One region of the Streptococcus hepaticus genome, then DNA from elsewhere that is predicted to be linked to it. Evidence: predicted binding sites of a transcription regulator. Region 1 holds the regulator's gene; each other region holds the start of a gene.
What was found. Region 1 encodes Rex, which represses fermentation and respiration genes when NADH is low (regulators of the CRP and FNR family bind a similar motif). Its sites were predicted from a motif close to TTGTGAANTANTTCACAA; they were not measured.
Positions count from the first base shown of each region.

Region 1 (3,285 bases):
AACAATCCTATAATCAAATTCAATTGTAAAACTGAGGTCTTCGGACTTCAGTTTTTTTACGAATAGATTAGGTAAGGAGGAACTTATGTATCAAGTATCATTTCAAGAACAGTCCCTGCAACCTAGAGAGCGCTTAGTAGAAGTGGGCGCAGAGAAGCTGAGCAATCAGGAATTATTGTCCATCTTTATCCGTACAGGTACCCGAAAAGAACCAGTCTCTGTCGTTTCCAATCATTTGCTCTCCAAATTAGAAACCTTGTCTTCGTTAGCTGACCTTTCTTTGGAAGAACTCCAAGAATTAACGGGGATCGGTCGTGTGAAAGCTATAGAAATCAAAGCCATGATCGAACTTGGGAAGCGAATCAATCAGTCTGAATTACAGAAACGGGAGCAGATATTGGGAAGTGAGAAACTGGCTCTGAAGATGATTCAAGAAATTGGGATGAAAAAACAGGAACACTTGGTTGCTCTGTACCTCAATACCCAAAATCAAATTATTTCCCAGCGCACCATTTTTATTGGAAGCGTAAACCGAAGTATTGCGGAACCAAGAGAAATCCTGCACTATGCCGTCAAATGCATGGCAACCTCTATTATTATCATCCATAATCACCCATCAGGGTCTGTACAGCCAAGTAAAAATGATTTGCTTTTTACAGACAAATTAAAAAAGTCCTGTGAAACACTAGGACTCGTACTTTTAGACCACTTGATTGTGGGCCAGGATGACTATTATAGCTTCCGAGAAGAAAGCGAATTAGCTTAAAGTTTTTGAACAAAGTAGTCAAAAATAGCCTGCTGCTGAGAATTTACTCCCCGCATGAGTTCAGGATGCCATTGAACACCTAAAAACGGCCTACCGTCATTCGTTGTTATAGCTTCAATTATTCCGTCTTGACTAGACGTCGCAATAACTGTTAAGTTGGTAGCGAGGTCTTTTATGGCTTGATGGTGGAAGGAGTTGACACTTGCTGATTTTCCTAAAATAGCTGATAATACTGTATTTTCTAGAATATCAATTTGATGCTGCGGTAAATCTGCTTCCATTTCCTGCCAATGGCTGGGAATATCTTGATGAAGACTACCACCCATGGCAACATTAAATAGCTGAAGCCCACGGCAGATAGCTAAAATAGGCTTGTTTTGCAAACGTGCTTCTTTAATCAATTCTAATTCAAAGAGATCGCGTTCTAGCAGGTAATCGTCGCTGATAATGGTCTGCTCTTCATTATAAAAGTGGGGGAGAACATTTTGTCCCCCTGTTAAAATCAATTTATCAATCATGGCCACATACTGGGCAGCATATTTAGGCTCAGCTAGCGGCATGACAATAGGAAGGCCACCTGCTTCTCGCACCGCTTCAGCAAATCCAGTTGCACAGTAGGACATTCGAGGAGAGACTTTGTCTTCTTTGTCAATGAACTGATTGCCCGTAATTCCAATGATAACTTGCTTCATAAGCTTAGTTTTTACGCATGAAGTAGAGAAGAGTTTGCAACTCACTTGTCAAGTCCACATACTGTACAACGACATCTTTTGGAACAGTTAGATTGACTGGTGAGAAGCTGAGAATTCCTTTAACTCCAGCTTCGACCAAGATGTCCGCAACTTCTTGAGCTTTTGAACTTGGTACGGTCAGGATAGCAGTTTGAGCATTAGCTTGTGCAATGCGTTCTTTGAGTTCAGAAATAGCGTAAATCGGCACATTTTCATCAATGCTTCCAATCGCAGGATGGCCATCAGCTTCAAAAGCCATGACAATTTTCATTTTGTTGCGCTCGTGAAAGCGGTAGTGGAGAAGGGCACGACCCATATTTCCGACACCGACCAGCATTACATTTGTAATAGAGTTGTCGTTCAAGATATCTGCGAAGAAGTCCATTAATTTTTTGACATCATATCCAAAACCACGACGCCCTAACTCACCAAAATAGGAGAAATCACGACGAACAGTTGCTGAGTCAATACCAATAGCTTCGGCAATTTCTTTTGAGCTTGCTTTTTCGATATTTTCGCGGTGGAAACGTTTGAAAATCCGATAATACAATGAAAGTCTTTTAGCAGTTGCACGAGGAATAGCTGTTTCTTTTCCGTTTTTCATAATCTTTTCTCCATTCAGTTCTTTATACTTTATTTTAGAACAAGTTTGTGAAAAAAGCAACAATTAGAGCGCAGAAAGGAAGTAAAATAGGCAAAGATCTGTTTATAAATTCTACTTCTTTGGAAAATCTTTAGTTCAGCATAAGATGATATTAATAATATTGTGAGAAAATATTGTAAAAGGAAAAAGGAGAAGAATATGAAAAAACAGTTACTCTATACAGGTGTAATCGTGACCTTGGCACTGTCATTAGGAATTACAGCAACAGCAAAGGCTGAAGAACGCTCTTGGTATAGCTGGCTCATTGAAAAGTATTTTTGGATAAAGGGAGATAAAAAATATTATAGCCCACAAAATGAAGCGGAGTTTGATCATTACGTCAAAAGTGCTGGTGAAGTGGCCAATAAAGGTTTTGACTTACAGCCATCAGAGGTAAATGGCGATTTAAAGACAGATGCTACAACCTATCAAATGCAGATCCACAGCTGGAATGAGGCACCAAATCCAGCTAGTCAAAAAGTTATTTTGTATTTACATGGTGGCTCATATTTGAATAATCCAACAAGCTACCATATCGAAATGCTCAATATACTGTCCAGAAGTTTAGATGCTAAAATTGTACTGCCGATTTATCCAAAGGCCCCAACTTACAAATACAGTGATGTTATGCCACATTTAGTTGACTTATATCGCGATATTCTTCAAGAAACCGCTGCTAAGAATGTGACCATCATGGGAGATTCTGCTGGGGGAGGTCTTGCTCTTGGATTAGCCCAAGCTATTCGTGAAGAGAAAGACCGTGGATTTTTAGAGCAGCCTAAAGACATCATTCTTCTGTCCCCTTGGCTAGATGTGACCATGAGCAATCCAGCCATTACTGCTTTTGAAAAGGATGATCCAATTCTATCTGCTTGGGGCTTGAAGCGTGTGGGGACTCTTTGGGCCGGTGGTGCAAACAACACTCAACACCCCTATGTCAGTCCGATGTATGGAGATATGGCAGGTCTTGCAAAAATTACGATGTTCACAGGTACGCATGATATTTTCTATCCCGATATTGCTCTCTTTCATGAAAATTGGAAAGAGAGAAGACCAGGTGATCAGTTAATCGAAGCAAAGGATATGAACCATGTCTATCCAATCTATCCGATTGAAGAGGCCAAAGAAGCGCAGTATAAAATAAT
Region 1 covers NZ_JBINIY010000009.1:34,561-37,845, forward strand. Annotated here, with positions in the region: gene ACHUFA_RS07830 (class A sortase) at 1-29, shown strand, start outside; gene radC (RadC family protein) at 86-766, shown strand; gene ACHUFA_RS07840 (gamma-glutamyl-gamma-aminobutyrate hydrolase family protein) at 763-1,458, opposite strand; gene ACHUFA_RS07845 (redox-sensing transcriptional repressor Rex) at 1,463-2,101, opposite strand; gene ACHUFA_RS07850 (alpha/beta hydrolase fold domain-containing protein) at 2,300-3,285, shown strand, end outside.

Region 2 (3,285 bases), on a different contig from region 1:
GTATGTTGGTCAATTTTACCTTGACCAGCAGCACTTGATTCCCAGTGAAATTCTCATTCCTCAGGATATTGATGAAGAGGCTGTCGCGGCATTGGTAGATGCAAAAGTCGTCAAACCTCAGCGTGGGGAGAAGAAGCAGTTGGTCAATCTAGCTATCAAGAATGCTCGTGTCAGTTTGGAGCAGAAATTTGACTTGCTGGAAAAAGACCTTAAGAAAACTCACGGTGCTACCAAGGAATTGGGTGCCAAGCTTGGTCTGGGACGATTACGTCGTATTGAAGCCTTTGATAACTCCAATATTATGGGAACTAGTCCAGTTTCTGCCATGATACTGTTTGTGGATGGTAAGCCTAGCAAGAACAATTACCGTAAGTACAAGATTAAGACAGTGAAAGGTCCAGATGACTATGCCAGCATGCGGGAAGTGATTTATCGGCGCTATAGTCGGGTCAAGCGGGAGCATCTGCCAGAGCCGGATTTGATTATCATTGATGGTGGACAAGGGCAGGTCAATGCTGCGTTGGATAGCTTGAAGCGCTTGAAGATGGAATACATCCCAGTTGCGGGTTTGCAGAAAAATGACAAACACCAGACGCATGAATTACTCTTTGGTAATCCTTTACAGGTCGTTGAATTGGAACGGAATTCACAGGAATTTTTCCTATTGCAACGTATTCAGGATGAGGTCCACCGCTTTGCCATTAGTTTCCACAAACAGGTACGGTCCAAGAATAGCTTTGCCTCCAAATTGGACGGCATTGAGGGACTTGGTCCTAAGCGCAAACATGCTTTACTCAAACATTTTCGCTCTATTCCTAAAATTCAAGCTGCCAGTCTACAGGAAATTGCTGATCTGGGAGTTCCTTATCAGGTAGCTGAACGGGTCAAGGAAAAATTGGCACTGAGAGAGAACGAGACATCTTCTAAATCAGAATAGCGAAAGAAGCCGAGAGGTTTCTTTTTTGTATGCCTTTCTCAAAGTTAGTCCTAAGGGGAAGGTTTGAAAAGAGGAAAAACGAGCTAATAATTCAGAAAATTCTGTCCGACTAATATTTCATTAGAAAAAAATGATTTAAAATTGTCCATTTGTAACAGAATTCACAAAAAAATATTTTTTTAAAAGAATGTTGACTTTATCGCAATGGAAAGGCTTACAATCTAGTTGTGATGAATATTTATCTATCATTCATACGAAAAATAATCTGTTTTACCTAGTCAATAAGCGCTTTCAAACATAAGAAACAGATACTAAATTGCTTACAAAAAATAAAAATAAAACAAAAAGGAGGTTTGTATCATGAGTTCTGAAGCATTAGGAATGATTGAAACAAAAGGGTTAATCGGTGCAATTGAAGCAGCCGATGCAATGGTCAAGGCGGCCAATGTGACCTTGGTCGGCAAGGAATTGGTCGGTGGCGGTCTCGTCACGGTCTTGGTTCGAGGTGATGTAGGAGCAGTGAAGGCTTCTACAGATGCAGGTGCAGCTGCTGCACAACGAGTTGGGGAATTGATTTCAGTGCATGTGATTCCACGCCCTCATACAGAGGTGGAAACAATCTTACCAACAAAATAAAAAGAAATAAGGAGTTATTTTTCCATGGGACAAAATATGAATAATGGAAGTCAAGCGACAGCTCATCAACAAATGGTTGAATTGACCAAGAAATTCCATGCCATTGGAATTCGGAGTGGTATCATTTCAGGCTTATTTTATGGTCTCTATTCTTTTGTTGTCATGATTATCAGTGGCTTTGATCCGATAAAATCAGCTGTTGGCATTTTTGCAGCTCCCTTTGTTATGGGAGGTATCAATGACTTTCTTGGTGGTTGTGTTCTGTTGCTCAATGTTATTCGGACAGGTAAATTTAAAGAACTGGGCAGAAGCTTAGCGACCAAGCCTGGGAAAATTATGCTATTGGGATTTATCTTAGGAGGGCCAATTGCCAACGGTGCTTATCTGATTGGTTTGTCACTTGCAGGAGCCTTTGCGATTCCAGTATCTGCTACAACGGCCGCTTTCGGTGCCTTATTTGCAGCAATCTTCTTAAAACAAAAAATTACTCCACGTGTTGGACTGGGAATGGTACTCTGCGTAGCAGGTGCAGTCATCTTAAATTTGGTCAAACCAGAAGGGGCCACAAACTTTACCTTGGGAATTATTCTGGCAGTCTTTGCAGCGATTTGTTGGGGGCTTGAAGGATGTATCTCTAGCTTCGGTGGAGCTATGTTGGACTCAGAAGTAGCTGTTACCATTCGTCAAATTGTATCTGGCTTGATTCAAATGATTATCATTGTACCAATGGTTGGTGCGACTGGCCTCTTTACAAAAATGATTGCAGCTCCACTTCCAATGTTCCTCTTGCTCGTATCTGGCACACTGGTAGGTATTTCTTATACCACTTGGTACCAATCAAATGCTATGGTCGGTACAGCAATTGGTATGTCTCTCAATATCACTTATGCTTTCTGGGGAGTCTTCTTCAGTATCCTCTTCTTGGGACAAGCATTGACACCAACCATTACCATTGGTTCTATCATTGTTATCTTGGGGGCTATCATCGTAACGACCAATCCATTGGATTTATTTAGAAAGAGTGAGGTATAAAAATGGGACTTTTACCAGCAAGAACGGCTGTATTGAATTATTTAAGTACTGTTGAAAAAGCTGATGTACACCAAGTCATGGAAGCTTTAAAATCACAATACGGAAGCGAAAAACAATTCACAGTTCCACTCTTCCTTGAACATCTCATGTCTTTGGAATGTAACTGCTATGTGGAACAAGTGGGCTATGATTTGGACGAACATCAAAAACTTAGAATCTTGTATAAAATCACTGCTGATGGCCTAGATGCCGTTGACAAATATGTTGCAGCAGAATACAAAAGATAATCGGAGGAATTATCAATGAGATATTATGGTGGACAAGCCTTGGGCTTGGTCGAAACATTAGGACTGGTACCTGCTATGGAAGCATGCGACAAGATGCTCAAAGCAAGTGATGTAAAACTCGTGTCCTATGAAAATGTCGGCTCAACTCTCGTGACTGTTATGGTAGTGGGAGATGTAGCTGCTGTGCGTGCCGCTGTTGAAGCAGGTGCTGCAGCCGCTGCAGCAATTGGTAAATTGACTGCTCACAATGTGATGCCAAGACCAATTCCAACCGTCGGTGACATTGTGTCAGTACATGATATTGACAACTAGACATAAAGGAGAATACCGTGAAAAGATATCAAGCAATTGGGGCAATTGAAACATTTGGCTTAGTCTTTGCTTTAGAAGCAG
Region 2 covers NZ_JBINIY010000011.1:16,239-19,523, forward strand. Annotated here, with positions in the region: gene uvrC (excinuclease ABC subunit UvrC) at 1-937, shown strand, start outside; gene ACHUFA_RS08530 (BMC domain-containing protein) at 1,298-1,573, shown strand; gene ACHUFA_RS08535 (DMT family transporter) at 1,598-2,605, shown strand; gene ACHUFA_RS08540 (hypothetical protein) at 2,608-2,892, shown strand; gene ACHUFA_RS08545 (BMC domain-containing protein) at 2,908-3,204, shown strand; gene ACHUFA_RS08550 (BMC domain-containing protein) at 3,222-3,285, shown strand, end outside.
Region 2: a site for Rex is predicted at 1,087-1,104, ahead of ACHUFA_RS08530 (BMC domain-containing protein). Genes of this name have one in related genera too.

Region 3 (3,285 bases), on a different contig from region 1:
CCCATGTTAGCGCGGTGTTTAGTTGGTAAGAAGGCCATTTGAACTGCTTCGTAGTTGTACTTGTCAGTCATGTAGTGGATGATGTTCAAGGCATCTACGTAAGTGTCAGTCAACCAGTCAAGAGATTTTTCAAAGTTAGCTTTAACTGTTTCGAAGTCAAGAACTTCGTCAGTGATTGGGTCGATGTCAAATACTTTGTAGTCTTTGTGTACATCGTCGTAACCACCGTTGATACCAGTAAGAAGAGCTTTCAAGACGTTTACACGAGCACCGAAGTACTGGATGTTGTGACGTGCATCTTCGTTTTCTGGGTCAAGTGGTGATACACAGCATGAGATACATGACATTTCACCGTAACCGTCTTTAGCCATTGTAGTCACACCTTCGTATTGGATAGAAGAGTGTTTGTGTGACATTTTCATACAGTACTTACGGAAGCTGTATGGCAATTTATCAGTCCAAAGAACAGTCAAGTTTGGTTCTGGTGAGTTACCGATGTTGTCAAGAGTGTTGAGGAAGCGGTAGTCCATCTTCGTTACACGGTGACGACCGTCAGCACCCATACCAGCCATTGAAGTTGTGATGAATGTTGGGTCACCTGAGTAAAGTGCATCGTAAGCTTTTGTACGAGCGAATTTTACTGTACGAAGTTTCATAACGAAGTCGTCAACAAATTCTTGGATTTCGCTTTCAGTAAATGTACCACGAGCCAAGTCACGTTCTGCATAGATATCAAGAACGATTGGTACACGACCAAGTGAAGTAGCAGCACCGTTGATAACGCGACATACTGCCATGAAGGCGATGTTTACCCATTGGATAGCTTCTTTTACGTTCATGGCTGGTTTACGAACGTCAACGCCGTAAAGGTCACCAAGGCGAACAACTTGTTGCAATGCTTGGTATTGCAAGTTGATTTCTTCACGAAGGCGGATAGTTTCCTCGTTGATTTCTTTTACTGCATTCCAGTCAGCAACTTTTTCTTCCATCAAGTATTCAGCACCGTACAAAGCAAGACGAGCATAAACACCGATGATACGTCCACGTGAGTAAGCATCTGGAAGACCAGTTACAGTGTGAGCGTGACGAGCGCGACGGATATTTGAAGTGTAAGCACGGAAGATACCGTCGTTAACAGTAGTTACGTGTTTTGTGTAAATTTCATGTAATGTTTCGTTTGGAGTGTAGCCGTTTTCTGTCAAAGTAGTTTCAGCCATACGGATACCACCTTTTGGCATGAAGCTAAGTTTGAAGAGTTCATCATTTTGAAGACCGAAAATCAATTCGTCTTCTTTTGAGATGTAACCAGCTGGGATGTCAGCTATAGATGCTGCACGATCAGTGTCCATTGGGAAACGAGTTTCTTCGTAGCGAGCTTTTGTTTCTTCTACGATTTTTTTAATTTTGAGTGAACGCTCAGTTGCACCTGCAAGGAAGCTTTCATCACCATCATATGGTGTGTAGTTTGCTTGAACAAAACGTGATACGCTAGCTTTTTCTTGCCAGTCAGTACCTGCAAATCCTTCCCAGGCTTGGGCGAAAATGTCTTCAGTTACATTTTTAGTTTTAACCTTTGTTGACATGAGGTTTCTCCTTCTTATTAAGTGTTGCAAACACTTTTAATGCTTTCATTATACCACTTGTAAACACTTTCTACAAGGTCAAAACTCCTGAAAAAATATTGAAAAAATTTACAAAAACTTACAATGTTTTTCATAAATTTCCCCTGTTTTCAAATCCGGTATTTTAGTGGGAAGTAGAGTATAATAGGAGAAAACGGAGGCTTTATGTTAATTTTTCCTTTGATCAATGACACATCACGAAAAATCATTCATATCGATATGGATGCCTTTTTTGCTGCCATTGAGCAAAGAGACAATCCGAAATTGAAAGGAAAACCCGTTATCATTGCAAGAGATCCGCGGCAGACGGGTGGTCGGGGTGTGGTCTCGACTTGTAGCTATGAAGCGCGTGTGTTCGGGGTACATTCAGCCATGTCTTCTAAGGAGGCTTATGAGCGTTGTCCGCAAGGGATTTTCATTTCGGGGAATTATGAGAAATACCAAGCAGTTGGCTTGCAGGTGCGAGAGATTTTCAAGCGCTATACGGATTTGGTGGAGCCTATGTCCATTGATGAGGCCTACTTGGATGTAACAGATAATAAATTAGGAATCAAGTCCGCCGTCAAGGTGGCTAAAATGATTCAATATGATATCTGGAATGAATTACAGTTGACAGCTTCAGCTGGCGTTTCCTATAATAAATTTTTGGCAAAAATTGCTTCTGATATGGAAAAACCGCATGGTCTGACCTTGATTTTGCCAGAAGAAGCGGTAGAGATTTTGTCGGAAATGCCTGTTGAAAAATTTCACGGAGTGGGAAAGAAAACGGTCGAACGGTTGCATGATATGGCTGTTTTTACAGGCAAGGATTTGTTAGAAATCCCTGAGATGACCTTGATTGACAAGTTTGGACGATTCGGATTTGACTTGTACAGGAAGGCGCGGGGCATTTCTTCAAATAAGGTCAAGGTCAATCGGTTCCGCAAGTCCATCGGTAAGGAACGGACCTACGCCAAGCTCCTTTATACGGAAGAAGATGCTAAAAAAGAGTTGACAAGTTTAGCCAAACGCGTCAGCCAAAGTCTGGACAAGCATGGCAAGGTCGGCAAAACAGTGGTGGTTAAGATACGCTATGGCGATTTTGCTACCATGACCAAACGCGTTAGTTTAGAAGAATACACTAAAAATGAGGAGGTTATCGAGCGTCAGGCGCATGACATTTTTGAGGCGGTCGGTGAACCAGCAAAAGGCATTCGTCTGCTGGGCGTGACGGTAACGAATTTTGGGTAGAAAGAAAAACGCAAGAGAACTCTATTTCTGAGTCTCTTGTGTTTTTGTATTTTTACTATTTAGGGGAAAATATTTGATTAGTGGGTATCTTAGATTTTAAAAAATTGAGCAATATCTTCTTCGGTTATTCCAATCATGGGATCAATGGTGAGGATGTTTTGCTCGGTCAGGCGATAATCGGCTGGCTGAGGGGAAGTTGCGTCTGGTGAAGTTTTTAGACTGTCCAGCTCTGCCGTTTTCCCAAGAAAACGAGGAACTAGATAGGTCTTGCGTCTGGTGCCAGCGTTTTTTACGGCATAGCCAAAGGCGCGAACCTGTCCCAGAAGGATAAGCTTACTTTTGGCGCGAGTGATAGCTGTATAGATAAGGTTGCGCTGGAGCATGCGGTGGCTGTTACCGGTAATGGGCAGGATGACTACCTGAAACTCGCTCC
Region 3 covers NZ_JBINIY010000003.1:106,655-109,939, forward strand. Annotated here, with positions in the region: gene pflB (formate C-acetyltransferase) at 1-1,583, opposite strand, end outside; gene dinB (DNA polymerase IV) at 1,788-2,852, shown strand; gene recD2 (SF1B family DNA helicase RecD2) at 2,942-3,285, opposite strand, start outside.
Region 3: a site for Rex is predicted at 1,680-1,697, ahead of pflB (formate C-acetyltransferase). Genes of this name have one in related genera too.